DNA from 3 places in the Planotetraspora sp. GP83 genome. Region 1 is predicted to be linked to each of the others. Evidence: riboswitches for the same ligand, from Rfam matches in the RefSeq annotation. Region 1 holds a riboswitch; each other region holds the start of a gene.
The links. A riboswitch is a leader RNA that binds a small molecule or an ion and turns the genes downstream of it on or off. The one in region 1 is predicted to bind cyclic di-AMP.
Positions count from the first base shown of each region.

Region 2: linked by a shared signal. The riboswitch ahead of ABH927_RS31810 (coiled-coil domain-containing protein) and the one ahead of ABH927_RS29885 (glycoside hydrolase family 25 protein) in region 1 are both predicted to bind cyclic di-AMP.
Region 3: linked by a shared signal. The riboswitch ahead of ABH927_RS01340 (CHAP domain-containing protein) and the one ahead of ABH927_RS29885 (glycoside hydrolase family 25 protein) in region 1 are both predicted to bind cyclic di-AMP.

Region 1 covers NZ_JBGCBZ010000028.1:68,972-78,911, forward strand. The annotation lists gene ABH927_RS29870 (tetratricopeptide repeat protein) at 1-279, opposite strand, end outside; gene ABH927_RS29875 (MFS transporter) at 564-2,195, shown strand; gene ABH927_RS29880 (DoxX family protein) at 2,289-3,161, shown strand; gene ABH927_RS29885 (glycoside hydrolase family 25 protein) at 3,245-3,976, opposite strand; cyclic di-AMP (ydaO/yuaA leader) riboswitch at 3,989-4,135, opposite strand; gene ABH927_RS29890 (hypothetical protein) at 4,274-4,432, opposite strand; gene ABH927_RS29895 (winged helix-turn-helix transcriptional regulator) at 4,537-4,983, shown strand; gene ABH927_RS29900 (isopenicillin N synthase family dioxygenase) at 4,989-5,972, shown strand; gene ABH927_RS29905 (hypothetical protein) at 6,060-6,260, shown strand; gene ABH927_RS29910 (MarR family winged helix-turn-helix transcriptional regulator) at 6,213-6,749, opposite strand; gene sthA (Si-specific NAD(P)(+) transhydrogenase) at 6,816-8,219, opposite strand; gene ABH927_RS29920 (hypothetical protein) at 8,375-8,722, shown strand; gene ABH927_RS29925 (hypothetical protein) at 8,780-9,034, opposite strand; gene ABH927_RS29930 (hypothetical protein) at 9,151-9,940, opposite strand, start outside.
Region 2 covers NZ_JBGCBZ010000034.1:5,746-15,685, forward strand. The annotation lists gene ABH927_RS31785 (SpoIIE family protein phosphatase) at 1-919, shown strand, start outside; gene ABH927_RS31790 (TIGR03086 family metal-binding protein) at 1,007-1,579, shown strand; gene ABH927_RS31795 (50S ribosomal protein bL37) at 1,631-1,708, opposite strand; gene ABH927_RS31800 (DeoR/GlpR family DNA-binding transcription regulator) at 1,867-2,673, shown strand; gene galT (galactose-1-phosphate uridylyltransferase) at 2,670-3,728, shown strand; cyclic di-AMP (ydaO/yuaA leader) riboswitch at 3,800-3,936, shown strand; gene ABH927_RS31810 (coiled-coil domain-containing protein) at 3,974-4,885, shown strand; gene ABH927_RS31815 (DinB family protein) at 5,038-5,547, shown strand; gene ABH927_RS31820 (RIP metalloprotease) at 5,596-6,900, opposite strand; gene ABH927_RS31825 (LuxR C-terminal-related transcriptional regulator) at 7,044-7,697, shown strand; gene lanKC (class III lanthionine synthetase LanKC) at 7,714-9,940, opposite strand, start outside.
Region 3 covers NZ_JBGCBZ010000001.1:265,535-275,474, forward strand. The annotation lists gene ABH927_RS01310 (NAD-dependent epimerase/dehydratase family protein) at 1-473, shown strand, start outside; gene ABH927_RS01315 (hypothetical protein) at 628-1,797, shown strand; gene ABH927_RS01320 (ArsR/SmtB family transcription factor) at 1,915-2,805, opposite strand; gene ABH927_RS01325 (epoxide hydrolase family protein) at 3,018-4,133, opposite strand; gene ABH927_RS01330 (helix-turn-helix transcriptional regulator) at 4,197-5,270, shown strand; gene ABH927_RS01335 (SRPBCC domain-containing protein) at 5,272-5,802, shown strand; gene ABH927_RS01340 (CHAP domain-containing protein) at 5,778-6,395, opposite strand; cyclic di-AMP (ydaO/yuaA leader) riboswitch at 6,470-6,604, opposite strand; gene ABH927_RS01345 (alginate lyase family protein) at 7,340-8,533, shown strand; gene ABH927_RS01350 (serine hydrolase domain-containing protein) at 8,543-9,940, opposite strand, start outside.

The DNA of each region.
Region 1 (9,940 bases):
GCCGGGGACTCGGCGGAGTGCGCCGCCCAGGCGTAGTCGCGCGGCCCAGGAGCCCGGTGCCAGCCGAACGGCCTCCCGGGCCGACGCGACCGCCTCGGAGTCGCGGCCGAGGCGCTCAAGGGCGAGGCTCGCCAGGCGATGCCCCCACTCTCCGTCCGGGTCACGGCCGACCGCCTGGCGGGCGGCCTCCAGCGCCGCCTCCGGCTGGTCGCGGGACAGCCTCGCCACCGCGACCGCGCACCAGGCGCGGGGATCGGCGCGGTCGTGCGGGGGCGGCACCGGGGACGTATCCCATTCATCGATATCGCTCCCCACTCCCGCATGATCCATTGCGGGTCGCGGATTGCCTAGACGCCGGATATATACCTATAGCTCTCTAGAGAGGCTCTGGAATCGTTGTCCGGATATGTTCCAGAGCTGACCCGAAGCGGCTGAGAGATCCGACGGCGATGGCCTAAGCTGCCACGCATGTTCCAGCGGGCCCGGAGCCCTGAGCGGCCTACGATCACCCACGGCGGTCCCGGGCGACCTGTGCTCACGGGAGCCCTGAGCGGCCTATGATCATGGCTGCGGCCTCGGCCGAGTCCGGCGCCGTCCGCGCCGGGGGCGTCGTGCGTGAGCACCGGGCGAGCCGGTGGTCGATCCTCGTGTTGCTCTGTTTCAGCCTGCTGCTGATCGCCGTCGACGCGACCGTGCTGCACATCGCGGTGCCCGCGCTCACCGCCGCGCTGGAGCCGAGCGCCGTCCAGCTCCTGTGGATCATCGACATCTACTCGCTGGTCGTCGCGCCCCTGCTGGTCACCTTCGGCACGCTGGGCGACCGGTACGGCAGGCGCCGGTTCGTGCTCGCCGGCTATGTGGTGTTCGGGCTGGCGTCGCTGTCGGCGGCGTTCTCGTGGACGCCGCTCGCACTGATCGTCTCGCGGGCCCTCCTCGGGGTCGGCGGCGCGATGATCATGCCGGCCACTCTTTCGATCATCCGGCAGGTCTTCACCGACCGGCGGGAGCGGGCCATCGCCCTCGGCGTCTGGAGCGCGGTCGCCGCGGCGGGGGCCGCCGTGGGCCCGCTGATCGGCGGCGTCCTCGTCGAGCACCTGTGGTGGGGCGCGGTCTTCCTCATCAACGTGCCGCTGCTGCTCGTTGCCCTGCCGCTGGCCGTACGGATCCTCCCCTCGTCGCCCTGCGGCTCCACCCACCGGTGGGACGCCCCGAGCGCCGCCCTGTCCACGGCCGGCATCCTCGCGGTCGCGTTCGGGCTGAAGGAGGCGGGATACGGCCACACGATCGGCCGTGGTCTCGCCGTGGCCGTGTTCCTGGCGGGGGCCGCGCTGCTGGTCTGGTTCGTGCGCCGCCAGCGGCGGCTGGCGTCCCCGCTGCTCGACCTCGGGCTCTTCGCGGAGCGCGCCTTCGCGACCGGAGTCGCCTGCGTGCTGCTGGCGATCTTCGCCCTGGTCGGGCTGGAGCTGATGCTGGCGCAGTATCTCCAGCTCGTGCTCGGCCTGTCGCCGCTGGAGGCGGCCGTCCGGATGCTGCCACTGATGGTCGCCGCGATCGCCGGCGGCCTGGCGGCCGCGCACGTGCTGCGGCGGATCGGCCTGCGCGCCACCATGAGCGGCGGCCTGGCGCTCACCGCGCTGTCGCTCGCCCCCGTGCTCACGTGGGGTGTGGAGCAGCACTCGGCCATGCTGACCGTGTCCTTCGTGGGGATCGGCTTCGGCGTCGAGGTGGCGCTGCTCGCCGCGTCCGACACGATCATGGCGTCCGCCCCGGAGTCACGCGCCGGAGGGGCCGCCGCCATCGAGGAGACGGCCTACGAGCTGGGCGCCGGGCTCGGCATCGCGGTCCTCGGGACGATCACCACGGTCGTCTACGCGCCGGTTCTGGGGGTGATCCCCGGTGTTCCCAGGCACCTGATGGCCCAGGCCCGGGAGTCGCTCGCCGCCGCGGCCCATGTGGCGGCCGAGACTGGCGGCACCGCCGGGCCCGCGCTGCTCGACGCGGCCCGCGTGGCCTTCGTCACGGCCCTGCACAGCACGGTCGTGGTGAGCCTCGCGCTGCTCTCAGTGACGGCGCTGGCCGTGGCCGTGCTGGTCCCCCGCTCCTCCTCACCCGGGAGGGCACCCGCGCCCGCAACCGGGCCCCGGCCCTCACCCCCACTTGCGCCCGCCGAGGAGCGCAGGCCCGTCTCGGCCTGACCCCGGCCATGTCGTGGCGGGGGCATGCATGAGACCGCCGGTTATGGGGAGATTGTCTGGGCAAGCCACCCCCAGCCCCCCAGAATGAGTGCCGTGAAGAGAACCCTCCACGATTTAGCCTCGCTGGCCGCCCGGATGGGCGTCGGCGGGATCTTCTTCGCCAACGGCTGGCACAAGCTCGAAGCCGGCCTCACCGCCACGGGCACGGAGTTCGCCAAGCTCGGCGCCCCCCTGCCCGGCTTCTGGGCGGCCGCCGCCATGCTGATCGAGCTGATCGGAGGGACGCTGCTCATCGCGGGCCTCGCCGTACCAGCCGTCGGCCTGCTGCTCTTCGCCGAGGCCGTCGCCGTCTTCATCCTGACCGCGGGGGACACCGGGCTGCCGCTCACTGGAGGCGACATCGAGCTCATCGTGGCGCTCGGCGCCGCGTCCGTGCTGCTGGCCGTCGGAGGGGCCGGCCGCATCTCGGTCGATCACATGGTCGTCATCAAGCGGCGCGAGGCCGAGGCGGCCGAGGACTTCGCGGCGGAGGCGGAGGCCGACGCCGTGATCGCCGCCCTGCGCGAGCCGAGGACGCCGGCCCCGGCCGACCGGCACGCGACGGAGCTCACGGACCGGGCCGAGCCGGGGTCGGCCGGGAAGCCGAAGGGATCGCCGGTCGAGCCGGCCACCCGGAAGGGCGCCGGCGCGAAGGGGCCCGTCACCTTCCCGGCCTCGTCCTCATCCTCAGCCTCGGCCTCGGCCTCGGCGTCATCCGGCGACAAGGACGGCACGGCCTCGAACACGGCCGGGAACACGGCCTCGAACACGGCCTCGAACACGGTCCCCAAGGGGCGGCTCCGCCGTACCAAGCGGGACGAGACGACGGAGAGCCCGGCGGAGAGCCGCAGCGAGGCTCCCTCACGCACCGCGGAACCGGGCGACACCCTGGTCGCAGGAAGGCGCACGCCCGCCGAGCCCGACTGAACCCTGGAACCATCCCTGGCGCCTGCGGGAGCGAAAGCCGGCCACTCCACGCGCCCGCAGGGACGGCCGGCAGCCGGTTCGGCTCAGCGGCGGCCGAGGGCGCGCAACTGGTCGGGAGTCAACGAGGAGACGTTCTGGTCGACGGGGGCGTCGGTGTACTGGTGGATCGTCCAGGACTTCCAGTCGGCGGGCGGCGTGACGGCGCCCATGGCCTCGCTGTAGTTGGCCACCCACAACGGATAGTCGGCCAGGCCGTAGCCGTAGGTTTCGGCGAAGTTCCAGCCGCTGTAGAACAAGGGTGTGACGCCGGTCTTGGCCTTCACGTACTCCAGCCAGGTCTTGGCCCACGCGTTGACCTGGGCGACGGACTGGTCGTCGGCGGTCTCCAGGTCCAGCACCAGCAGGTCCCCGGGCTTGGCGGGCTGCGCGTTCACCACGGAGAGGAAGTGATCGGCCTCGGCGACGGGATCGTTGCCCGGGTGGCCGTAGTGGTAGGCGCCGCGCACGATGCCCTTCTTGGCGATCTCGTCCCAGTGCCGGGCGAAGGAGGAGTCGTCGAAGGTCAGGCCCTCGGTGGCCTTGATGATGCCGAACTTCGCCGGGCTGGCACTCCAGTCCCAGTCGGACTCGTAGCCGGAGACGTCTTCGCCGTAGGTGAACCCGTCGGCGTGCGCCGGGCCCGTCAGAAGGCCGGTCGAGACGGCGGCCGACAGAGCCAGGGTCACACCGGCGATGGCGGACCGCAGACGCCTGCCGGGGAGGCTCAGCCGGCGCTTGGGAGAGGGAGAGGTCGAGGAGAGTCGCTGGTGGGGCATGTAGGGGTTGGCTCCTTGCTTCCATACCGCCTACCGGGTTAGCTGACGGGTTCGGGCGTGGAAGTGCCCTACGGGCGCGGCTGGGGGGCCGACGCTCCGATTCACCCCGGAAAGGTGGGTCCCCGGCTCCGCGAGGTGCGGATTCGGCGGCCGGCGCTCCGGTCGGGACGGATCCCACCTGAGACGCACGGTCCGGGCAACTGACCGGCAACGGAACAACGCGGGGGTCAACGCCGTCCGTGCCGTGGGGACTAAAGGTACACATAACGCAACTAGGATGTAAAGAGTACAAAACGGTCAGTCAACGGCGCCTGTCAGCCACGGCTCCGCGATGGGGGCCTTCAGGTGAGGGCGCGCAGGAGGCCCGGCCAGGGCGGCGGCGTCGGCCCGGGTGAGCGCGCCCCCCACGGTCACCCCTCCCGCCGGCATGAACGGCACCTGATCGAGAGCCCGCACCAGGCGCCGCGTGCCGCTGCGACTTTCTCACCGCACCCCTGTGGCGCGTCAACCTGGACGGTATCCAGCAGGTATTGAGTACTTAAACATGCTATATTTCCCGAATGGATACCGGCTGCGAATATGACGTTCTGAGCGTGGACTGTCCCTCCCGTGTGATCCTCAACAGGATCGGCGACAGATGGACTCTGTTGATCATCGTGGCGCTGAGCCGCGAGGTTCTGCGGTTCTCCCAGCTCCGCGCACGGGTCGGCGGAGCGACTCCCAAGGTCTTGACGCAGACGCTTCGAGCGCTTGAGAGAGACGGGCTCGTCAGCCGCGAGGTCTTCCCCGTGGTGCCGCCCCGCGTCGAATACCGGCTCACCGAGCTGGGCCGTTCGCTCCTGGAACCCATCGCCGCGGTGAAGAAGTGGGCCGAAACCCACGTCGAGGAGGTCCTGGAGGCGCGCGAGCGGGCCGACGCCATGGCCTCCGCGTCCTCCATGTCCTCCGTGTCCATGTCCTCCGTGTCCTCGTCCATGGCCGGGCCCCGCGCGGGCGTGCTGGGGTAACGATCATGTCGAGCGCTTCCGGACCGCTGCCGGTCATCGATGTGAGCCCGCTCACCGGCCCCGACTCTCCCGGCGAGCGTACGGCTGTCGCCCGCGAGATCGAGGCGGCCTGCCGGGACAGCGGGTTCTTCTACGTCAGCGGCCATGGGGTGTCCGCCGAGCTGATCACCCGGCTGGACGGCGCCGCGCGGCGGTTCTTCCGGCTCCCGCCGCAGCGCAAGTTGGAGATCTCCATGGACCGGGGCGGCCGGGCCTGGCGCGGCTTCTTCCCCGTGGGCGGGGAGCTCACCTCCGGTCGTCCCGACCTGAAGGAAGGGATCTACTTCGGTGTGGAAGGCGCGGCCGACGACCCGAGGCCGCTGCACGGGCCCAATCTGTTCCCGGTCCAGGTGCCGGAGTTGCGCCCCGCCGTACTCGCCTATCTCGACGCGCTCACCGGGGTCGCGCAGAGCGTCATGCGCGGGATCGCGCTGAGCCTCGGGCTGGAGGAGGATTACTTCGCCTCCGGCTACACCGCCGCGCCGACCATCCTTTTCCGGATATTTCACTACCCGCCCTCGCCGCCGGACTCGATGGACTGGGGGGTCGGCGAGCACACCGACTACGGCCTGCTGACCCTGCTCCTCCAGGACCACAACGGCGGGCTCCAGGTCCACACCTCACGGGGCTGGATGGAGGCTCCGCCCATCCCCGGCACGTTCGTCTGCAACATCGGCGACATGCTCGACCGGCTGACCGGCGGCCACTACCGGTCGACGCCGCACCGCGTGCGCAACCTGAGCGGCCGGGACCGGCTGTCGTTCCCGTTCTTCTTCGACCCCGGCTGGGACTGCGAGGTGCCGCCGCTGCCGTCCCGCCCCCAACGCGACGGCGGGCGCCCGCGCTGGGACGGCCAGGACCTCCGCGCCTTCACCGGGACGTACGGCGACTACCTCCTCGGGAAGGTGTCGAAAGTCTTCCCCCAACTGCGGGCCGAGGTCATCGACTAACTGGCTGTGCTGTATCCAACAGGCGCAAACGTGTAATCAAAAGGAGGCCATCGCCCACGACATCTCGGCTTCGGCCCCGCGGTCGCGATGGCGGGCGGAGTGGCGCTGTTCCTGCTCGGCGACGTGTGGTTCCGGCGTGTCTTCGCGCTCGGGCACGCACCGGCGCGGCTGCTCGCGGCGCTGGTCGTGGCGGCGAGCTTCCCACTGGGGATGTGGTCGTCGGCTGCCCGGCTCGGCACCCTAGTGGCTCTTCTGGTCGTCACACTCTCCCTGGAGCGCGCCCCGTAGGTGCTCGGCGACCTCGCACATCGACGGCACCGGGCCGCCGTCCGCCAGAGATCCCGCGACGAGGCGGCGCAGCAGCTCTCTGAGCGTCTCGCGCTCATGGTCGTCGAGGGGGCCCAGGAAGTGCGCCTCGGCACGGTCGATCTCGGCCGTGACCTGCGCAAGGCGCTCGACTCCGAGCTCGGTCGCCGCGATCAGCCGGTTACGCCGGTCCGCGGGGTCCGGGCGCCGCTCGACCAGGCCGGCCTTCACGAGGTCGTCGACCAGGTAGACCATCACCGTGCGGTCGAGGCGGAGCTGACGGGCCATTTCGATCTGGTTGCGGGCGCTCTCGTGGACCGCCGCCGACAGCACCAGATATCCCCGGTGACCAGCGGGAAGCGACTCCGCCGCGAGTTTGGTCACCGTCAGGTGGGCATGCAGCGCCTGACCCAGCAACCATCCGAAATCCACCTCAAGGCCGGCAGGGAGCTCGCACGCCAGTTCTCTCACGCTTTTATGATAGACGGCGCCTTGACAGATGGGCTTGACTTAAGACAGTCTGTCATGCTGACGATTTCAGTCGGTGAAGCGCTCCACCCTGCGCAGCTTGTTCATCGCGTCCAGAGCGGCGACCTTGTACGACTCGGCGAGCGTCGGATAGTTGAAGACGGCGTCGACCAAATAGTCGATGGTGCCGCCGCAGCCCATGACCGCCTGGCCGATGTGGATCAGCTCGGTCGCCCCCGTGCCGAAGACGTGGACCCCGAGCAGCGAGCGGTCCTCCGGGGAGACGAGCAGCTTCAGCATGCCGTACGTGTCGCCGATGATCTGGCCTCGGGCCAGCTCACGATAACGGGACACGCCGACCTCGAAGGGGATCAGCGCGTCGGTCAGCTCGTCCTCGGTCCGGCCGATGAAACTGATCTCCGGGATGGTGTAGATGCCGATCGGCTGGAGCCCGTGCATGCCGCTCACCGGCTCGCCGCAGGCGTGGTAGGCCGCGAGCCTGCCCTGCTCCATCGAGGTGGCGGCGAGCGAGGGGAAGCCGATGACGTCGCCGACGGCGTAGATGTGCGGCACGGACGTCCGGTAGAACTCGTCCACCGTGATCCTGCCGCGCTCGTCGGCCGACAGCCCGGCCACCGGCAGGGCGAGCTTCTCGGTCATGCCCTGGCGCCCGGCCGAATACATCACCGTGGCCGCCGGGATCTTCTTCCCGCTCTCCAGGATCGTCAGAGCACCGCGCGGGTGCCGCTCGACCGCCGCGACCGTCTCGCCGAACCGGAACGTGACCGCGAGATCGCGCAGGTGGTACTTGAGCGCCTCGACCACCTCGAGGTCGCAGAAGTCGAGCATCCGGTCGCGCCGCTCCACCACGGTGACCTTGGTGCCGAGCGCCGCGAACATCGAGGCGTACTCGATGCCGATGACACCCGCGCCGACGACCACCATCGAGTCGGGCACCCGCTCCATCTGCAGGATGCCGTCGGAGTCGATGATCGTCTGGTCGTCGAACTCCACGCTGCCGGGCCGCGCCGGCCGGGTGCCGGTCGCGATGATGATCTTCTCGGCGGTTACCTTGACCTCCTGGCCGCGGTCGTCCACCACCGCGATCGTGTGCGGGTCCACGAAGTGCCCCGACCCGGTCAGGACGGTCACCCGGTTGCGGGCGAGCTGGTTGCGGATCACGTCGATCTCACGCCCGACCACGTGCCGCGTCCGCACGGTCAGGTCGGTGACCGTGATGTCCTCCTTCACGCGGTAGCTGCTGCCGTACATGTCCCTCTGGGTGAGCCCGGTGAGGTACAGCACCGCCTCGCGCAGGGTCTTGGACGGGATCGTTCCCGTGTTGATGCACACTCCGCCGAGCATGTCGCGGCGCTCGACGATGGCCACCCGCCGCTCCAGCTTCGCGGCGGCGATGGCGGCCTTCTGGCCGCCCGGTCCAGACCCCAGGACAAGAACGTCGAAGTCGGTCACATCGACAGTGTGAGTGCCGGAAGCCGTACCGGAAAGACCTTGCCCGGCTTCACCGGTGCCGATACGGCGCGTGAAGCGGGGCTCTCAGCCGCGATGCCACGCTGAGCAATTCGAGTGCAACCCGTCATCAAGCAAGATAGGGAAACCTGGCCCGCATGTGGAAAGACACGTCGCAGTACCTGGGCGAGCTGCTCATATGGGAGATCGAGGACTACCTCAGCGCGCAGACGGCGAAGCCGGACAAAGCGCGCGTGGCGTTCATCCGGCTCGCCGACCACTGGGCAGCGGAGACCATCGCCGCCGAGCTCGAGTCGGGCGGCAGCTTCTACGCCGCCGCCAAGCGCGCCCACGCGCTCGGCATGACGCTGCCGGGCGAGATGTTCGGCGTGGTGTCCCGGGCCGAGCGCCCCGAGATCTTCGAGGCGGTGCCCGGGACCACGTTCCCGCCCATGGCCGAGGGCGACGGCTACGTGATCATGCGTCTCGTCGCCTTCGAGTCCTGACCTGGGTCGCCGGTTCCCCTCAGGCGAATGAACGTCCGGGACTTCCCCTCCGGGCGTTCACCTTCTGCCCGAGGCCGTGACCTCCCGGTCGACGATGGCCCTCGCCCCGGACTCCCGCGCGCAGTGGGCGCAGCAGTACCAGCGATCGTCCACCGCCACGCCGTGACCGACGATGCGGCACCCGCAGTGCTCGCAGACCGGTGCCATCCGGGTGATCGCGCACTCGAAGCTGTCGAAGACGTGCGTCACGCCCTGGGCGTGCACTTCGAACGCCATGTCGTATTCGTTGCCGCAAACCTCACAGGTCGCCATCGTTCCCCCCGATAGCCGATGTCGAGTCGGGCATACCCGCTCCGTACCGCCTCCAACACCGCCCAAATCGCCCCAAATCAGCCCGAAACGGGTTCAGCACCGACATCGCGGCGCCGTCACAGGGCTCCCACCACGGCTTCGGTGACGGACTTGGCCCCGCCGGCCGCCTCTTTCAGGTCCATCAGCGTCGAGTCGGGGGCGTTGATCGGCGTGTCCACCGGACGGTCGCTGCCGCCGAAGAGCACCCAGACCACGTTCTTCCCGTCGAGCACGTAGATCTCGTAACGGTTCGACTGTGCCGTGTCCGTGCGTTGCCGGATGGCCTGGCCGAACGCGTCCTGGCCCAGCCCCGGCAGCTTCTGGATCCTGCCCCAGCGGATGCCGCCGATCCGGCTGTTGGCCGTGAACCTGTTCTTGGCGCGCTTGTCGATGAGGAAGTAGCGGGCGGTGTCGGCATCGGTGAACGCGCGGATGGTGATCCGCAGGTTCCGCCACCTGACCTTGCCCTGGCCCGCGGGCAGCTTCTCGTTCCACCACTGGCAGTCGGTCACCTTCGCCTTGCCGTCCACGCTGCGGGCGGCCAGCCCTTCGCTGTCCGGGACGAGCGTCGCGGCCAGCGGCTTCACGCTCAGGCACGGCGCGGGAAGGGCGACGAGCGTCGGCTTCGGGCTCGCCGTCGGGCTCGGGCTCGGCTCGGGCCGCGCGTGGTACGGCATGGGCCGCCCCGAGCGCCATGCCGCCACCGAGCGGCCGAGTTGCGAGAGGAGGGTCTTCACCTCACGCAGGGCATTGTCCTCGGTGATCGACTGCTTGGTGTCCGTGGACAGGAAGGCGGCCTCCTTGTTCTGCTGGCTCGCCTCGTACTTCACCTGGAAGACCACGTCGCCCACGCGGCCCACCCCCTGG
Region 2 (9,940 bases), on a different contig from region 1:
CCTCGTCGTGGGCGACGTCATGGGCCACGGCACGCGGGCCGCCGCCACCATGGGCCAGCTCCGTACGGCGGCGCGCACGCTGGCGAGCCTCGACCTGCCGCCCGACGAGGTGCTCTTCCGGCTCAACCTGATGAGCCAGGACCTCGACCCGACCCAGATCGCGACCTGCGTCTACGCCGTCTACGATCCGGTGACGCGCAACTGCGCCTTCGCCCGCGCCGGGCACGTTCCCCCCGTGCTGATCCACCCGGACCGCTCCACGGAAATCATCGAGCTGCCGTCGGGGCTCCCCCTGGGCATCGGCAGCGACCCGCTGGAGATGCGCGAACTGGTCCTTCCGGCCGGCAGCGTCCTCGCCCTCTACACCGACGGCCTGGTGGAGAGCCGGGAGCGGGACATCGACGCCGGGATCATGGCGCTGCGCCGCCTGCTCGCCGGGCCGGTCGAGGACCTGGAGGACATGTGCGACGTCACGATCAGCAGCCAGCGGCCCGGCCACGAGCGTGACGACATCGCGCTGCTGCTGGCCCGCGTCCGGGACCTGGACCCCGACGAGGTGGCCTCCTGCCCGTTGCCGGCCGACCCCCGGTTCGTCGCGCACGCCCGCCGCTTCGTCCGGGCCACGCTGGCGTCCTGGCGGCTCGGCGCCCTGTCCGACAGCACCGAGCTGATCGTGAGCGAGCTCGTCACCAACGCCCTCAAGCACGGGTGGCCGCCGATCGAGCTGCGGCTGCTGCGCGGCCGGACGCTCGTGTGCGAGGTCGCCGACGGCTCGCCGGTGAGCCCCGCCCCGCGAGCGGCGGCCTCCGACGAGGACACCGGCCGAGGCCTCCAGCTCGTCAAGCGGTTCGCCTACCGATGGGGCACCCGTCCCACCACGTTCGGAAAGATCGTCTGGGTGGAGCAGAACCTCCATTGACCCCGTCGTTCCCAAGCCGGCGACCGAGTATGACCTGATCATTGGGAAGAGTTACGGTCGAAGGGAGGCTCCTGGGCGAGGAGGGACATGATGATCGATATCCGTGAGGCGTACCGCCGGGCGTTGGACGGCTTCGGGAACCGGCTCCACCTCGTGGCGGACGACCAGTGGGAGCTGCCGACCCCTTGTGTGGACTGGGACGTGCGGGCGCTGGTCAATCACATGGTGAACGAGAGTTTGTGGGCGCCGGAGCTGCTGGCCGGGCGGACGGTCGGCGAGGTGGGCGACGCCTACGACGGCGACGTGCTGGGCGACGACCCCATCAAGGCGTTCGAGGCGTCGGCGCAGGGCGCCGTCCAGGCGGTGTACGCCGAGGGCGCGCTGGCGAGCGTGACGCATCTTTCGTTCGGCGACGTGCCGGGAGAGGACTTCATCAGTGAGCTGTTCGCGGACGCCTTGATCCACACGTGGGACCTGGCCCGGGCGATCGGCGGGCCGGAGCGGCTCGACCCCGAGCTGGTCGAGGCGTGCGCCGAGTGGTTCGCCGAGGCGCAGGAGGGCTACCGCCAGGCGGGAGTGATCGGGGACCACCGGGACGTGCCGGCCGACGCCGACGCGCAGACCCGGCTGCTCGCCGCCTGGGGCAGAAGGAACTGGTAGACAGGCCCACCGGAAGGCTAGCGCGCAGGCCTCCGCAGGCCCGCCGGAAGGCTAGCGCCCAGTGGGCCGCTTGCCGTGGTTCGCCTTCTTCTTCTTGCGTGCCTTGGACTTGCGTGCCCGCTTCCCCATCGCCGACCGCCTTTCCGCCGTCGTACGGCTCCGCTTTCCACTGTCCTCCAGGGCTAACGGGTTGCCTAGGCCTTCCGTGCATCTCCCGTCACCAAGATTCAACATTTCACCGTTGGCAAGGTGGCATAATTTGTTTGAATCTGTTGATAGGAGCGGTGATGCTGGCCCAGCAAAGGCAGCAGGCGATCTTGGAGCGGGTCCGCAGGACGGGCGGCGTGCGCGTCGCCGAGCTCGTGCGCGATCTCGGGGTCTCCGACATGACGATACGGCGGGATCTGGAGGTGCTGGCCGACCGGGGGCTGGTGGAGAAGGTCCACGGCGGGGCCACCGCCGCCGGCACGGGCTCCACGGAGGAGCCCGGCTTCGCCGCCAAGTCGATGCGGCAACAGCCCGAGAAGGAGGCCATCGCCCGGAGAGCCGCCGAGCTCGTACGGCCCGGCACCGCGGTGGCGCTCTCGGCCGGCACCACGACCTGGACCCTCGCCCACCACCTCGTGGACGTGCCGGAGCTGACCGTCATCACCAACTCGGTGCAGGTGGCCGACGTCTTCCACCGGGCGGCCAGGTCCGACCAGACCGTTGTGCTGATCGGCGGCGTCCGCACGCCGTCGGACGCGCTGGTCGGCCCGGTGGCCGTCGCCGCCGTCCGCTCCCTGAACGTCGACACGCTGATGCTGGGCGTCCACGGGATGAGCTCCAGGGCGGGCTTCACCACGCCGAACCTGCTCGAAGCGGAGACCAACCGCGAGCTCGTCGCCGCCGCGCAGCAGCTCGTCGTGCTGGCCGACCACACCAAGTGGGGCACGGTCGGCATCAGCACCATCGCCGACCTGGAGCAGGCCCACGTGCTGGTCAGCGACACCGGCCTCTCCGAGGAGGCCCGGGCGGAGCTGTCCGATCACGTGGGAACGCTCCTGCTCGCGGAACCGTCCACGCACGCCGAGCTGGAGGCAGCGGCACTGTGAAGCGCACGATCACTCATCTCGCCGATGGCCGGGAGCTGCTCTACTTCGATCGGAGGGACGACGCCGACCACAGCGCGATCGACACGCGTGACCTGCCTCCCCGGCCGCTGGCGTCCGAGCTGCGCTACGACCCGCTGATGGACGAGTGGGTGGCCGTCGCGAGGCACCGGCAGACCCGGACCCACCTCCCGTCGGCCGACGAGTGCCCGCTGTGCCCGGCCCACCCCGGCTCGGAGATCCCTTCCTTGTACGACGTCGCGGTGTTCGAGAACCGCTTCCCGTCGTTCAGCTTCAACATCGGGGAGTACGAGGAGGTCGGCGGTCTCAGCCAGGTGCGGCCGGGGATCGGGCGCTGCGAGGTCGTCTGCTTCACCCCGGTCCACGACGCCTCCTTCAGCTCGCTGAGCGACGACCAGGTCGAGCTCGTCATGGAGGCCTGGGCCGACCGCACGTCGGAGCTGTCGGCGCTGCCCGGTGTGGAGCAGGTCTTCTGCTTCGAGAACCGCGGGGCCGAGATCGGCATCACGCTCCCCCACCCTCACGGCCAGATCTACGCCTACCCCTATGTCACGCCCCGGACGCGGCAGATGCTCGAGGCCGCCGCCCGGCACCAGGGGGGCAACCTGTTCGCCGACGTCCTGGCCGCCGAGCGGAAGGGGCCGCGCGTGGTGGCCTCCAACGAGCACTGGACCGCGTTCGTCCCGGCCGCCGCCCGCTACCCGTTCGAGGTCCACCTCTACCCGCACCGGCGGGTTCCGGACATCCCCGGGCTGTCCGCCGAGGAGCGCTCCGCCTTCGGGCCGCTCTACACGGACGTGCTGCGCCGCCTGGACGGGCTGTTCGGGGTCGCCATGCCGTACGTCGCGGCCTGGCACCAGGCGCCGGTCTCCCACGGGCGCGACCTGGCCTATCTCCACCTTCAGCTCTTCAGCATCCGGCGGGCCGCGAACAAGCTGAAGTATCTGGCGGGTTCGGAGTCGGCGATGGGCGCCTTCGTCAACGACGTGCTCCCGGAGGAGGCGGCCCGGATGCTCCGGGAATCGGTAACGAGTTGATCTCTGATTGATTGCGACTTGGACTGGCTAGAGCCCATTCTTTACCACTACTATCCCTTGCACCGGCTGACACAGCCGGTGCGCCTAATCCCGGGCGCCTCGCCCGGGAGCCGGGGACCCATTAGATCCCGGGGTGAAGGCACGCGTGTGCCCGGGCTCCTCCAGCCCGAACCCGTCAGCTAACCCGGCCGGCAGATGGAGAGGAGTGGGCTCTGCCCCGCGCATTCCCCCTGGTCGCCGCTGCGGTGACGGCCGTCCTGCTCGTTCTCGGTACGGCTTCCGCCGGCAACGCCGCCCCCAAGCCCAGCGAGGGCCGGCTCAAGAAGCAGCTCGCGGCACTGGAGAAGCAGGTCAACGGTCTGATCGCCGACTACAACGCCACCCGGGTCGAGCTGGCGAAGGCCCGGCAAACGGAGAAGACCGCCCGCGATCGGCTCGCAACAGCCCAGGCCGACTACGCCACCGCGCAGCGGCAGGTGGCGCAGATCGCCGGGCTCCGCTACCAGACGAGCACCGCGTTCATGGCGCCGCCCGACCCGGCGGCGTCGGCGGTGGTGGACCAACTACAGGCGGAGCAGGCCGCGGCGGTGAGCCGGTTCGCCCAGGTCCGCACCGATCGCCAGCGGGCGGCCGACGCCGCCGCGGCGCTGACCACGCAGCTCAAGTCGCAGTCGGACAAGGTCGCCGGGCAGCGCGAGGACGCCGAGAAGCTCATCGGGCAGATCAAGGACAACCTCGCGCAGCTCATCCCGATCGCGCCGGACCGGCTGGCCAACGGCTCCTGGGCTCCCGAGTTGCCCGTCGGCGCCGACAACATCACGCCCCGCATGCGGCTCATGCGGGCGGAGGTCGAGAAGCACTTCGCGCTGAAGTACACGGTCGGCTGCTACCGCGGCGAGAGCAGCGGCGAGCACCCGCTGGGCCGCGCCTGCGACTTCATGATGAGCTCGGGCGGCATGATGCCGTCCGCGGACATGAAGGCACTGGGCGACACCATCGCCGCCTGGGCCATCAAGAACGGCCCCAAGCTCGGCGTGATGTACGTGATCTGGAAGCAGCGGATCTACAATCTCGGCAGCCCTGGCTGGCGGCCCATGTCCGACCGGGGCGGGATCACCGCCAACCACTACGACCACGTGCACATCTCCATGTACTGACCCCGATCTCCCAGAGCCGGCGGTCTCCGAAGCCATCCGTCCCACCCCACGATCACGCGGGTGTGCGCGCCCCGCCCCCGCGGCCCGCACACCCGCGTGATCACATGAGAAACAATGTGACATCGATCAGGTGTTCGGGCAGGATGCCGTGAATGACTGACACACGGATCGACCCGCCCCCGGTCGCGGACGAGCGGGAGATGCTCACCTCGTGGCTCGACTGGCACCGCGAGACACTCGCCGTCAAGTGCGCCGGCCTGACCGAGGAGCAGCTCCGCCTGCGCTCCGCGCCGCCCTCCACCCTGTCGCTGCTGGGCCTGGTCCGCCACATGGCCGACGTGGAGCGCAGCTGGTTCCGCAGGCGCTTGAACGGCGAGGACCTCGACTTCATCTACTTCAACGAGGACGACCCGGACGGCGAGTTCGACAACGTCGGCACAGCCTCCGCCGAGGAGGCGTTCGCGACGTGGCGGGCCGAGGTGGACGGCGCCCGGGCGGCCGCCGCCGCGTGCCCCGACCTCGACACGCTCGCCAAGCGGGAGCGCGAGGGCGTGCGCTACTCGCTCCGCTGGATCCTCGTCCACATGATCGAGGAGTACGCCCGGCACAACGGCCACGCGGACATCCTCCGCGAGCGCATCGACGGCGTCACCGGCGAATAGCCGTACGGCGACCGCCGCCAACCCGCCTCACCCGAGATCAGCCGGAGATCAGCCGGAGATGCGGACCGGGTTGACGAGGTCGGCGTAGATGAGCAGGCCGCCCATCACCAGCAGGAGCGCGGCCATCGCGTACGTGAGGGGCAGCGCCTTAGCGACGTCCACGTAGCCCGGCATGGGCCGCCGCCGCACGCGGGCGAAGACGCGCTTGAGGCCCTCCCAGAGGCCGCCCGCGATGTGGCCGCCGTCGAGCGGCAGCAGCGGGATGAGGTTGAACATGCCCACCGCGAGGTTCAGCCCGGCCAGCAGATTGATGAAGAAGATGATCTTGTTCTCCGGGGAGAGCTCCGACGCGGCGATCTCACCGCCGATCCGGCCCGCGCCGACGATGCCGATCGGGCCGTTGGGGTCGCGCTTCTCCCCGGAGAACGCGGCCTGCCAGACGCCCACCATCTTCTTCGGGATGTTCACCATCGACGCCGCGGTGCGCTTGGTGAGGTCCCACATCTGGCCCACGACGTAGCCCGGGCCCTGCTTCTCGATGACGGCGGTGGGCGCCACGCCCAGGAAGCCGACGTTCTTGTCGATCTTCGCGGGGTCGTCGAGCGCGGGCCGGTCCTGGGCGATCAGGTCGACGTTGACGGTCATGTGCTCGCTCGCGCGGTCGACGCCCAAGGCGGTCGTCCCCGCGCCGTGCGCCCGGATGAGCCGGGTCGCCTCCTCCCACGAGCTCACCGGGGTTCCCGCGACCGACGTGATGCGGTCGCCGGGACGCAGGCCGGCCTTGGCGGCGGGGGTGAGCGGATCGCTGGGCCGGCACTCGCGCTTGTCCGCCTGGGCGGCGGGGATCACGCACTTCGACACCGAGGACACGGTCGGCTTGAGCACCTGGATCCCAAAGCCCATGATCACGATGGCGAACAGCACGAAGGCGAGGACGAAGTTCATCGCCGGCCCGCCGAACATGATGATGACCTTCTGCCACCACGGCTTGCGGTAGAAGACCCGGCCCTGGTCACCGGGCTTGATCTCCTCGGAGGCGACGGCCCTGGCGTTCTCGATGAGCCCCTGCCACGGGCCGGTGGAGACGCTGCGCAGCTTGGTGGGGTCGTCGTTCGGGCGGGGCGGCAGCATGCCGATCATCCGGATGTAGCCCCCGAGGGGGATCCACTTCAGGCCGTACTCCGTGTCCCCGCGCCTGCGGGACCACACCGTGGGGCCGAAGCCGACCATGTACTGCGTGACCCGGACCCCGAAGAGCTTGGCCGGGACCAGGTGGCCGATCTCGTGCAGCGCGATGGAGACCAGCAACCCGACGAACAGAACCACGAACCCGGCCGCGGAGAGCCAGCTCATCAGCGCGTACCCCCGAGTCGGAGAAAGTGCCCTGCCAGACGTCGCACCCTTCGAGGGTAGCCCACTGCGCTCCCGGGCGGCCCGGTTCCGCGGACGGTTCGGCTTGCGAGGGGTTGACCGAATAGGGACACTTCGTTGACACTATGCATCCGGTCGATCACCCTGTGAGAGACCGTCCTGAGGGGAGCGCCTTGATCCGGATCCTGGTTGCCGAGCACCTTCCGTTGGTGCGGAGAGGCCTCGTGGCCTCGCTCGACAGCGAGAGCGATCTCGAGGTGGTGGCAGACGTCGGCTCGGGGGAGGACATCGTCCCGGCCGCGCTCGACGTCCGCCCCGACGCCGCGGTGATCGACGTCGATCTGCCCGGGGTGGACGGGCTGAGCGCCGCCGCGCGGCTGGGCGAGAAGGTGCCCCGCTGCCGGGTGATGATCCTCTCGGGCCAGCCCAACCCGGGGCACGTGAGGCGGGCCTTCGCGGCCGGGGTGCTCGGCTACATGAGCATCCAGGTGGCGCCGGAGCAACTCGCCGACGGCATCCGCCGGATCAGCGCGGGACGCCGGGTGGTCGACTCGGACCTGGCGGTCGCCGCGCTGGAGGCCGCGGACAACCCGCTGACCCCCCGCGAGCTCGACGTCCTGCGGATCGCGGCGGGCGGAGCGCGGTCCAAGGAGATCGCCGACCAGCTCTTCCTCTCGGTCGGCACGGTCCGCAACCACCTGTCCCGGATCCTGTGCAAGACGGGCGCCCGCAGCCGCGTCGACGCCGTCCGGATCGCCACCGACGCGGGCTGGCTCTAGGGACTGGATCCAGTCGCTAGACCTCCACACGCGACCGGCCCGGCTCGCCGAGGTTGAGCGCCGGCATGGCGCCGCCGAGGAACGGCAGCCGCACCGGCTCTCCGTGCAGGGCCGCGCCCACCGCCAGCAGCACCCCGGCCGTGCCGGTGGCGAGGTCCATGGACAGGCGCAGCAGCCGCTCGCCGGGAAAGGCCAGATGGCCTTGGTAACCGACCGCGTGCCACGACAGGGCCGCGAGCTGCCGGGCGGCCTCCGGGTCCTCCCGCCCCCAGCCGCCGGCCCGGTCCCTGCACAGGTACGCGAGGATCCCGGCCCGGCCGGAGAACAGGCCGGACTGGAGGTAGAAGTGCGACCGGGCGGCCCTGTCCAGCCGCTCCCGGGCGGCCGTCAGCTCGGGATCGGCCCGGTAGTGGAGGAGCTCGCCGAGCACCCAGCAGATCCCCACGCTGCCCCGGTCGAGGTAGGGCGTGGTCCGCCAGCCCTCGTTGACCTGGAGGGAGCCGTCGGTCTGGACGACGCAGCGGCGCAGGTCCTGCCGGAGGGCCGTCTCCGCGTGGTCGAGCCACTGGACGTCGCCCGTCTTCTCGTAGAGCCGGAGGAACAGCAGGGCCGGCCCGGACGAGCCGTACATCAGACCGGCGTACGGCACGGCGCCGCCGCTGATGCCGGCCACCCGGCGGGGCAGCCGGTCGACCACCAGGGCGGCCGTGTCGAGGGCCTCACGCAGGTCGCCGAAGTAGACCTGGTTGAGCCCGATCCCGGAGAGCCCGCCGTACAGGTCGGTGCCGAGGCTGAGATGGCGCCGCCTCCCGGCGATGTCGAGGACCTCCAGGGCGGCCTGGTGGTGGCCGAGGTGCGCCAGGGTGTGGGCGACGCCGTGCAGGCCGTCGTAGAAGCCGATCCGGGGGCCCTCGGACGCGCGGCCGCCGAGCGCCCGCGCCCGCTCCAGCAGCCACTGCTCGTGGTCGGGGAAGCGGCCCGCCCCGGTGACGTGCAGCGCGTAGAGCACGCCCGCCGCTCCGTGGGCCAGCCCCAGGCCGCCGCCGTCGAACTGGGCGATGTCGCCGGGGAAGAGGCGGTCGTCGCGCTCGGGGGTGGCGGAGGCCAGGATCGCCTCCGTCATGGAGGCCCTCATCTGCCGCCAGGTGACCATCGCGGGGCTCCTACGGCTCTCGCCCCCACCGGCGATCCGTACCGCCGGCCGGAGGAAGCCCTCGCCGACCGGAAAGCACTGGCGGATCACCTCGGCGAGCTCGGCGGCCTTGCCCCGGTCCAGCGCGAACAGCTCGGTGATCGGGAGGAAGAGCGCGAACCGCAGGCAGGCCAGCGCGTACCGGTCGATGTCGAAGCCGGTGACGCCGGGCGGCGCCGCGAACCCCGGGCCGGCGAGGCCCGCGCCGCCCGCCTCCATGACCGGCCGGGCGGTCTCGAAGTCGATCAGCGTGACGCCGCCGTCCGGACGGATCATGATCGTCGACATGTCCAGCCCGCCGAAGACGAGGCCGTTCATGTGAATCTTGGTGACGGCGTCCTCCGTCTTGGCGCAGATCTCGGCCACCCAGTCGGCATGGCGTCCGAGGCGGGCCTCCCAGTCGGCCTCCAGAGCGCCGCCCAGGGGATAGCGAGCACCGAACGCGCTGCTGAGCGGCTCTCCGGGGACGAGCTCCATCGCGAGGTAGTGGTGCTCGCCCACGGTGAAGTGCGCCTTGATCTCCGGGGCCACGCCGAGGCCGGCCAGCCGTTCGAGCGCGTCCCGCTCCCGCGCCAGACGGGTGACCGCGTCGGCTCCGCACGCGTCCAGACCGGCGTGGGGCCGCGCCTCCTTGAGCACGACCCGCTCCCCCGTACGGGGATCGGTCGCCAGGTGGACCGTGCCGCCGTTCGTCCGGTGCAGGACGCTCTCGACGCGATAGGGCAGGTCGAGCGGCCTCTCCTGCGCGGCCAGATGCGGGCGGAGGAAGGAGGGGATCGTCACCCACGGCGGCGGCGTGAAGGAGGAGTCGCGGCGGTCGGGGACGAGGGTGCCGTCCGGAGCGGCGATGGCGGGCTCGATCCGCCCGTCCTCGGTGACACGGTGGCGCTCGGCGATGCCCCCGTAGCGGACGTGCAGCGGGCCCCTGCCGTACCTCAGGTCGCTGAGGACGGCGGGGCCGGGCTCCCCGTCGAGCATCTCGCCCAGCTCGCGCAGCGTCGTCTCCAGTTCCGCCTCGTCAGCCGGGTAGACGGCGATGAACTTCCCGCTC
Region 3 (9,940 bases), on a different contig from region 1:
AGGCCGTGGCGGCCGCCCGGCCGGACGCGATCGTGCACCAGATGACCGCGATCTCCATGGCGCACGCCGGCAAGCCCGATATCAAACACCCGGACCGGTGGTTCGCCACCACCAACCGGCTGCGCACCGAGGGGACGGACCACCTGCTGGCCGCGGCCGAGGCGACCGGCGTATCCCATTTCGTCGCGCAGGGCTACGCCAGTTGGAACGGCATCCGCGAGGGCGGATGGGTCAAGACCGAGGAGGACCCGCTGGACCTGATGGAGGGGACGGCGGCACACGCGGGGATGGAGGCGATGCGCCACGTCGAGGACGTGGTCCTCAAGGCCGGCGGCGCAGTCCTGCGGTACGGCGCGTTCTACGGGCGACGATCCCGAGATCGAGACGGCTTTCCATATCCAAGCGGAACCGTCCGTACGGGTGGGCGTGCGCCCAGAACAGCGGCGGCAAGGCACGCCGGTCTTCGTCGGTGAGCTGTTCGTGCCGAGCGGGATCTTCTGGCGGCAGGATTACTTGCGAGAATTAGCAATCTCCCAAGTTATTCGTCATCTCAGAAGCGCAACAGATCTCTGTTTCCGGATTCCGATTTCCAGAAATCCAGAAAATGGCTACGATCATGGTGTGACGATGTCTGTGGGGACGACGGCGTGTAAGCACTGCGGCGGGGCGATCGAGCAGCGGACCGGGCGGGGGAGACCTAAGGAGTACTGCCCCGAGGGCGACTGCCAGGCGGCGGCGAAGCGGGAGCGCGAGATGCGCCGAGCCACCCCCGGCCTCGAGGGCGCGCTGGCCCGGGTCGAGGACCTCTACGAGCGCATGGAGAAGGGCCTCTCGGCGGCCATCGCGCCGCTGGCGCAGGTGCTGTCGGAGGAGCTGAGCCCGGCCGGCGTGGAGGCGAAGCTGAGCGCGATCCAGGCCGAGACGCACACCCGCGTCGCCATCGCCCGCACGGAGCGGGAGCAGGCCCTGGAGCAGGTACGGCTGGCCCGCGCGGCGACGGAGGAGGCCAGACGGGAGGCCGAGGACATGCGGCGCCTGGTCGAGGAGGCCAACGCCGAGCGGGACACGGCATTCGCCGACGCCGAGACGGCGCGCGAGCAGGCGCTCGCCGCGCTGCGGGAGGCGGCCACCACCGAACGGCGGGCCCGGCAGGAGGCCGAGGACGCCCACCGGAGGGCCGCTTCGGCCGAGGCGGCCCGAGACCAGGCCACACGTGAGCTCGCCGAGCGGATGGAGAAGGCCGCAGCCGAGGTCGGCGAGGCGACGGCGCAAGCCGTACAGGCAGGTCAGGAGCGGGACCAGGCACAGGCGGAGGCCGCGAGCGCCCGGGAGCAGGCCGAACTGGCCCGGCGGGCGCACCGCGAGGCGGAGCAGGCGAGCGCCGCCGCCGTCGCCCGCGCCCAGGCGGCCGAGGCGGAACGCGACCGCTCGGTGTCACGCGCGGAGGCCGAACGGGACCGCGCCGTCGCGCTCGCCGAGGCCGAGCGGGATCGGGCGCTCGCCCGCGCGGAGGCGGCTGAGGCGGGCCGCGCGGTGGCAGTCGCGGACGCGGCCCGGGCCACGGCCGAGGCGGCTCAGGCCGTGTCCCGGGAACAGGCCGCCGCCGATGAGGCGGAGCGCGCGGCAGGCGAGGCCCGTACGGCTGCCACGGACCGGGAGCGGATCCAGGCGGAGCTGGCCCTGGAGCGCGCTCGCCTCGCCGACCTGCGGGCCCAGCTCGATGTGGCCAGAGGCGAGGCGGCCCAGCTTCGCGAGCGCGCCGTCACCGCCGAGTTGCGCCTGAACGACCGTGTTTAGGCCGCCGACATCCGCCGCATCTACGGGCTCGAGAGGGAAGCCCTCGGCGTCCTGGCGATCGAATCCCCTTCGTGTAGATATGAGCGAGTCGAAGGACTATGACGTGGCCATGCCGTCTCAGGCGTGCGCGCGGGACATCTCCCATGGCACCTGCGGAAGGACCTCGCCGGTCTCAAGCAGCGACTTGAGGTTCGCCAACACGGCCGGCCATCCGTGCGAGATGCCGTTGAGCATCTCCTGGTTGGGCAGGTTCTCGTGGGTCACGGTGAGGCGGACGATGTCCTGGTGTGGTTCGACGAGAAACGTGACAACCGACGGTTCTCTTGGCGATTCGGCTCCAGGGGCGTCGTCGAAGGTGATGACCAGGCGTGTCGGGGGGGCGGCCTCGATCACTCGACCGACGCCATCGACGACGCCTGATCCGTCGACACGTCGGTGCTCCCAGGGCGAGCCCGGCTGCCAGTCCGAGACGTTGGCGTGTGCCCAGTAGCGCGCCGTCAGGTCCGCGTCCGTCAGGGCTTGCCACACCTGCTCGGCGCTTGCGCGGATGTAGGTCACATAGACGTAGGTCGGCACGGACGTGGATCCGTTGGTCATGGCGTACTCCTCCGCCTGGTTCTTGATGGCACTGATCGCTTGCAGACGGGGTTTGTCGAACCCCGAGATCCAGCGCTCCTCGATCTCATGGATCGGCGCCGGGTTGAGGTAATGAAGCCGTTCACGTCCGCGCCGTACGACGGTGACGAGGTTGGCCCGCTCGAGGATGTCGAGATGCTGTGTCGCCGACTGGCGCGCCATGTCCAGGTGTTCGCACAGTTCGCGCAGAGTCTGACCGTTGTGCTCGCGCAGACGGTCAAGCAGGAGTCGTCGGGTGGAGTCGGCCAGTGCCTTGAAGACCGAGTCCATCTCTCTCGCTTCGAACCTCACACTCAAATTATGCAGGCATTTGCCTGCATAACGCAATGATGGTTCGACTAATTCGCGATCGCCTGTTTCGTAGGTGGCCACCTACGAAACAGGCAGCGTGGCCATGGCGATCTAGCGCGTCTCTTGTTTCACCGGGTGACGGCCGCCCGGCGGGGCAGGCGGCGGGAAGGGCGTCCAGGCGGCGTCCGTCACGCAGGCGCAGAGCCACCCGGCCGTCACCGGCCTCCTTCGCGCCGATGACCGCCGGGTAGAAACCACCACCCCACCGCCCATGAGGGCCGGCGAGTCAGGAGTCAGCGCAGTGCGCCGTAGAAGGCGCGCAGGTCGTCGGCGAGGACCTCGGGGACGATGTGGGCGGCGTAGTGCCCGCCCCGTTCGTACGACTTCCAGTGCACGATGTTCTTGTGGTCGCGCTCGGCGAACGTCCGCATGGAGACGAAGTCGCCGCCGAACATCGCCAGGCCGATCGGGACGGTCGTGGGCTCCGTGGGGTGCTCGGCGTGCGCGTCCTCGTAGTAGAACCGGGTGGCCGACGTCGCGGTGCCGGTCAGCCAGTAGAGCATCGTGTTGGTCAGGATGAAGTCGTCGTCGATGTCGACGGTGTCGCCGAACAGCTGGGAGTTCCACCCCAGCAGCCCGGCGGGCGAGTCGTAGATCGCGTACGACAGGGTCTGCGGCTGCTGTGAGTGCAGGATGTTGAACGACATCTTGTTGTCGTAGAACCACTGCAGCACTTCCAGGCCCTTCTTCTCCTCCTCGGTGATCTTCTCGAACTCGGCGGGGTCTCCCGAGGGGAAGGAGAAGATTTGCGTGACGTGCACGCCCACGACGTGCTCGGGATCGACCCGGCCCACTTCCGGCGAGACGAACGAGCCGCCGTCGTTGCCGGCCGCGCCGTAGCGGTCGTAGCCGAGCCGCCGCATGAGCTCGGCCCACGCCCTGGCGGTGCGGTACCGGTTCCAGCCCTTGTCCCTGGTCGGGCCGGAGAAGCCGAAGCCGGGAAGCGACGGGATCACGAGGTGGAACGCCTGCGCCGGGTCCTCGGGGTCGGTCAACGTCTCGATGACCTTGAGGTACTCCACGATCGAGCCGGGCCACCCGTGGGTGAGGATCAGCGGGAGCGCGTCCTCATGCGGCGACCGGACGTGCAGGAAGTGGATGTTCTGCCCGTCGATCTCCGTGGTGTACTGCGGGTATCGGTTGAGCTCCGCCTCCTTGGACCGCCAGTCGTACCCGTCACGCCAATACTCGGCGAGCCTCTTCACGTACTCCACGGGAACCCCGTAGTCCCAGCCCGCGCCGGGGATCTCGTCCGGCCAGCGGGTACGGCCCAGCCGGTCGCGGAGGTCGTCGAGGTCGGCCTGCGGAACGGCGATGCGGAAGGGGGTGATTTCGGTGTTCTCGCTCATGACCACAACGTTACGGAGCCTTCCGGTCAGGTCCTGTCCTGAAGTCCGGGCAGACTTGAAGCCATGTTGGAGACCTCGGCGCGGTTGCTGCGTCTGCTGTCGCTGTTGCAGGCCAGGAGGGACTGGCCGGGCGCGGCCCTCGCGGAGCGGCTGGAGGTGAGCGAGCGGACCGTCCGCCGCGACGTCGAACGGCTTCGCGACCTCGGATATCCGGTGCACGCGACGAGGGGAACCGACGGCGGCTACCGCCTGGGCGCGGGCGCCGCGATGCCGCCGCTCCTGCTCGACGACGAGGAGGCGGTGGCCGTGGCGGTCGGGCTGCGGACCGCCGCCGGGGGGACCGTCGCCGGCATCGAGGAGACATCCGTGCGGGCGCTCGCCAAGCTCGAACAGGTCCTGCCGTCCCGGCTGCGGCATCGGGTCAACGCGTTGCAGACCTACACCGAGCCCGTGCCGGCGGACCGTCCGGGCCCGAAAGTGGACGCGGCCGTGCTCACCGCGCTCGCGGCCGCCTGCCGGGACTCGGAGCGGCTGCGGTTCGACTACCGGGGCCACGACGGGTCGGCCGGCCTCCGCACGGTAGAGCCGCACCGTCTCGTCTCCTGGGGCCGCCGGTGGTATCTCGTGGCCTGGGACGTCGACCGTCAGGACTGGCGAACCTTCCGGGTGGACCGCGTGGAGCCGCGCACGCCCACCGGCCCGCGCTTCCCGCCCCGCGAACCACCGGAGGGCGGCACCGCCGCGTACGTCGCGCGCGGGGTCTCGGCGGCGGCCTGGCGTCATCACGCGCGGGTCGTCGTGCACGCGCCCGCCGAGGTCGTGTCCGGGCGCGTCAACCCCGCGGTCGGCGTCGTCGAGGCGCTGGGCGGGCAGACCTGCGTCCTGGTCACGGGCGCGGACAGCGTGCACACGCTCGCCGTCCATCTCGGCCTGCTCGACCTCGACTTCGAGGTGACCGAACCCCCGGAGCTCGTGGAGCACATCCGCGCGCTGGCGGCTCGCTACGCCCGCGCGACCCCGGCGGCCGCGCCGGAGAAGGCCACCCCCGCTGCGCCGGAGAAGGCGAGTCCGGCGCCCTCAACGGGGCATGATGGTGGCCCTGAGGCCGCAGCCACCACCGGAACGAAGGAGTTTTGAGATGGGCCGCGCGTTCGAACTGCGCAAGGAAGTCGAGCTGGAGGCCACCCCTGGGCAGGTGTGGGAGGCGACCGCCACCGGCCCGGGAGTCGACTCCTGGTTCATGGGACGCAATGTGGTCGAGCCCGGCGAGGGCGGCATCGTACGGCTGACCCTGGGCGGCCAGAGCCAGGAGAACACCGTGACCGCCTGGGAACCCGGGAAACGACTCGCGCACCGCGGCGCCGAGCCCGACGACGGGAATTTCATGGCGTTCGAGTATCTCCTCGAGGGACGCGAAGGCGGCGGCACCGTGCTGCGGATGGTGCAGAGCGGCGTCCTCGGCGACGACTGGGAGACCGAGTACGAGGCCATAAAGACCGGCTGGGACACGTACCGCCAACGAAGCGCGCCCGGAACCGTTCGTCCGGGCGCGGTTCGGTGGGAGGGCAGAGGCGTGTGTCACGGTCCGGCCGTACCGCGGGGCCATGCGTCAGGCGCCGGCCGTACCGCGGAGATGAGGCGAGGTCAGGCCTTGTCGGTCGCGGTGTAGTACGGGTAGCCGTATCCGACGACGGAGCCGGCGGACCGGGTCCGGACCTCGACGGCGCCGTTGCCGGTGTTGCCCTCGACGGTCTGGATGGTGCCGTCACCGTTGTCGCGGACGACGAAGCCGACATGGTCGATGTCGTCGAAGGACTTGCCGCCGCTCCAGCCGAAGAAGACCACGGCGCCGGGCGTGGGAGCGGTGCCCCACCGGTTGTTGGCGGCGAACCACCGGGCGTGCTGCACGGTGTAGGAGTCGGAGCCCAGGACGGGCGTGATGCCGAGCCTGTCGCCGACCCAGGAGACGAACATGTCGCACCAGGCGGCGTTGGCGTAGCCGGCGAGGGTGCCGCCGTCGCGGGCGAGGGTCTGCCGGGCACGCGGGGTGGACATGTACCAGGCCTGGAACTTGGTGCCCCCGCCGAGGCTGTTCTCCCTGATGCCGACCTGGCTCTGAGCGAGGCTCAACAGCTGGGACGGGCTGACCTTGGGCAGTCCGGCGGCGGCCTGGGCGAGGGGGGTGACGTTCGAGTAGCCGACTTCGGTGACTTGCGGTGTGTCGGCGACGTCCGCGTGGGCCGCCGTGGTTCCTGCCAGCACCGCCGAAGCGAGTGCGCCGCTGACAAGGGCAGCACGAATACAGGTGTTGAGGGCTCGCATGGTGGGGTCTACTCCCTTGCTTCCATGCCGCCTACCGGGTTAGCTGACGGGTTCGGGCTGGAAGACGCCCTACGGCACTACGTGCCGATTCACCCCAGGAGAGGTGGGTCCCCGGCTCCGCGCGGACGCGGACTCGGCGGCCGGGCGGCCATCCGGCTGGATGACCGCGTCGGTCTGAGGCTTGGCACCCTTGACCAGAGATTTGGACAGGTATGCCCGAGTTGCCTAAAAGGTAATAGACCGACCGAAACCGGTCAAGTAAGGACAAGTCAGGTTTTACTTGTCACGTCCTCGGTGTACCTGCTGGTGATCGAGGGTGGGGAGGCCCCTTTCGCGGGCCCGGGCCGTACGGCGTCGCCCGCCGGTGACGCCCGGCCCGGCGGCCCCGGCAGGCCGTGCGGAAGCGCCTCAGGTCGTGGACCCCGAGACACGGCCGCGCCGCCTCCAATCCCCGCGCGGAGCGGCGATTCAGCGTGGCTCGGCGGCGGTGACGTCCCACCGCCGATCACCGGAGCGCGATCTCGCAGGTCACCGCGCCGAGTGGGAGCCGTACGGCGACATCACCGGCCGCGAGCGAGCGCCGGAAGGTCCGGATCGGGACGCGTCCGGGGCGTCGGGCCAGGGGCCTCGTTTCGCTGACAGCGAACTCCGATCGGCCTCACATGGGCCCCAGAGGCCAGCGCGACCCCCCTGGAGGGGCGGCGAACACCACCCCTCCGGCGAGGCTCTGCCTTAAGGCGCCCTGAGGTCCGCGTTAAAGGTAAGGAAACCTTCCTCACCCCGTTGACGGGCATTTCGAGAGATCGCTTGGATTGGGACATTTACGGTTCCCCCAAAAGGAGTTGTCTCTCGTGCCCCGATCGGTACGTGGATCCTTGACCGCCGTGGCCTTGACCGTCCTCACCGGCCTCACTCTGCTGCCCGGCATCGCGTCGGCCTCCGGCACCCAGGCCGCCCCCAGGGCGCACGCCCCTAGAGCACACGCCCTCAGGGCGCCGGCCGCGTTCACGCATCCGGGCGTGCTGGTCAGCAGGGCGCAACTCGACTTCGTCCGCACCAAGCTGACGGCCGAGCCGTGGAAGACGGCGTTCGCGCAGGTCAAGGCCAGCCCGCTGGCCTCGCTGTCCTACAAGGCCAAGCCGCGGGCCGTCGTCGAGTGCGGGCCGAGCTCCAACCCCAACTACGGCTGCTCCGACGAGCGGGGCGACGCCCTGGCCGCCTACACCGACGCCCTGCTGTGGTACCTGACCAGGAACGCGGCATACGCCAAGAAGGCGATCGAGATCATGGACGCGTGGTCGGCCGTGATCACCAGCCACACGAACTCGAACGCGCCGCTGCAGACCGGCTGGGCGGGGGCGTCGTTCTCCCGGGCCGCGGAGCTGATCAAGCACACGTATTCGAGCTGGCCCAACGCCGCGAGGTTCGCGACGAAGCTGCGCACGGTCTACCTGCCAGTGGTCGGCGGCACGGCCGCGCGGAACAAGAACGGCAACTGGGAGCTCATCATGACGGACGCGGCGATCGGCATCGCCGTGTTCCTCGACGACAAGACGGCCTTCGACAAGGCGGTCGCCACGTGGCGGGGCCGCCTGCCCGCCTACATCTACCTCAAGTCGGACGGGCCGCTGCCCAAGCAGGCGCCGGGCAGCAAGTACGACACGTCAGCGGAGATCATCGACTACTGGGAGGGTCAGACGACCTTCGTCGACGGTCTGGCGCAGGAGACCTGCCGCGACTTCGGCCACACCGGCTGGGGCATCGAGGCGGCCATCCACGTCGCCGAGACGGCCCGCATCCAGGGCCTCGACCTGTACGCCGAGGGCAAGGAGCGGCTCAGGCTGGCCATGGGCTTCCACTCGCAGTACGAGCTGGGCGCGGCCGTCCCCTCGTGGCTGTGCGGAGGGAAGCTGAACACGGGCATCGGCCCGGTGTTCGAGGTGGGCTACAACGCCCTGGCGGGCCGGCTCGGCTACAGCATGCCGCGCACCCTGCAGGTCGTGCAGAAGCACCGGCCCGCCGGGGCGAACTACTTCCTGGCCTGGGAGACCCTCACCCACGCCGGCAACCCCAGCTGACGAGCGGGGCTACCGCCATCCCTCCGAGTCGACGCCGCCCGGCACGGCGGCCGCCGTGCCGTACGGCTCCCGCGTGAAGACGAACGTGTTGACGTCGAGGTGCACGCCCGCCGGGGAGCGGACGACCTGGAAGGTCTCGCCGGCGTAGTAGCCGTCGAGGCCGAGCCAGGTGCCGTCGGCCTGGGCGGCGAAGCGGGAGGCCCGGCCGTGGCCGTTGACGGGGGTGAGCGACAGCCCCCGCCTCGGCAGGACCCGCAGCACGTACGCGGTGGGCCCCCAGTACCACGGCCCGGTCAGCGCCAGCAGGTCCTCGTCGACGGAGGAGGGCGCCCACTCGGCGGGCAGCGGCGGCTCGTGCTGGGCGAGGATGTCGAGCAGGTCGGTGTCGAGCCGGCCGCGGATCCCGGACGTCGCGTTGGCCAGCCACAGCACGGCGACGCCGTCGGCCGGGTCGGCCCAGAACGTGGCCAGGAAGCCGGGCATCGACCCGGTGTGCCCGGCCAGCCGGCGGGCGCCGGCCGGGCCGCTGTGCCGTACGAGCTGGAGGCCGAGGCCGTAGCCGCGCGTCCAGGCGTCGCCGTCCTCGACGACGGCGGGCTCACGCATCTCGGCGACGGTCTCGGGCCGCAGGACACCGCGGGTCTCCCCGGCGACGAAGGCCGCCCAGCGGGCGAGATCGGCGGCGGTCGACCACAGCTGCCCGGCCGGGGCCATCGCCCCGTGGTCGTTCTCCGGCTCGGGGAGCAGCACGTCGGCCCAGGGATGCACGGCGTAGCCGGTCGCGTGCGGCGCTCGCGGGCGCGGCGTGGTGTCCCGCATGCCGAGCGGCTGGAGGATCTCCTCCCGCACGGCCTCCTCCCAGGGCGCCGACCGCTTGCGCGCGACGAGCTCGCCGAGCAGGGCGAAGCCGACGTTAGAGTAGTGGTAGCGGCGGCCCGGGCGGTGCCTGGCCGACTCCGGCCCGAGGGCGGCCAGCAGCGCGGGCACGGAGACGCCGGGCGTGCGCTCCCACCAGTCGCCGGGCGACTCGGCGGTCAGCCCGCCGGTGTGGGAGAGGACCTGCGCGATCGTCACATCGCCGACCGGGGTGCCGGGCACGTGCTTGTCGAGGGGGTCGAGCAGGTCGAGCTGGCCCTCGTCACGCAGCCGCATCACCATGGTCGCCACCATGGTCTTGGTGAGGGACCCGATGCGGTACTGGGTGGTCTCCTCCGGCGGCTTGGCGCCGACCCGCCCGCGGGCGCCGAACCAGGTGATCTCGCCGCCCCGGACCAGCGCCGCGACGAGCGAGGGCACCCTCGCGTCCGCCTGCTCGATCGCCAGCCTGCGCAGCAGCGCGCGGGCCGTCCCTTCCAGCACCATTACCCCTCCAGAACCATTGCCGCGTCCCTCCGCGTCGCGATCGCA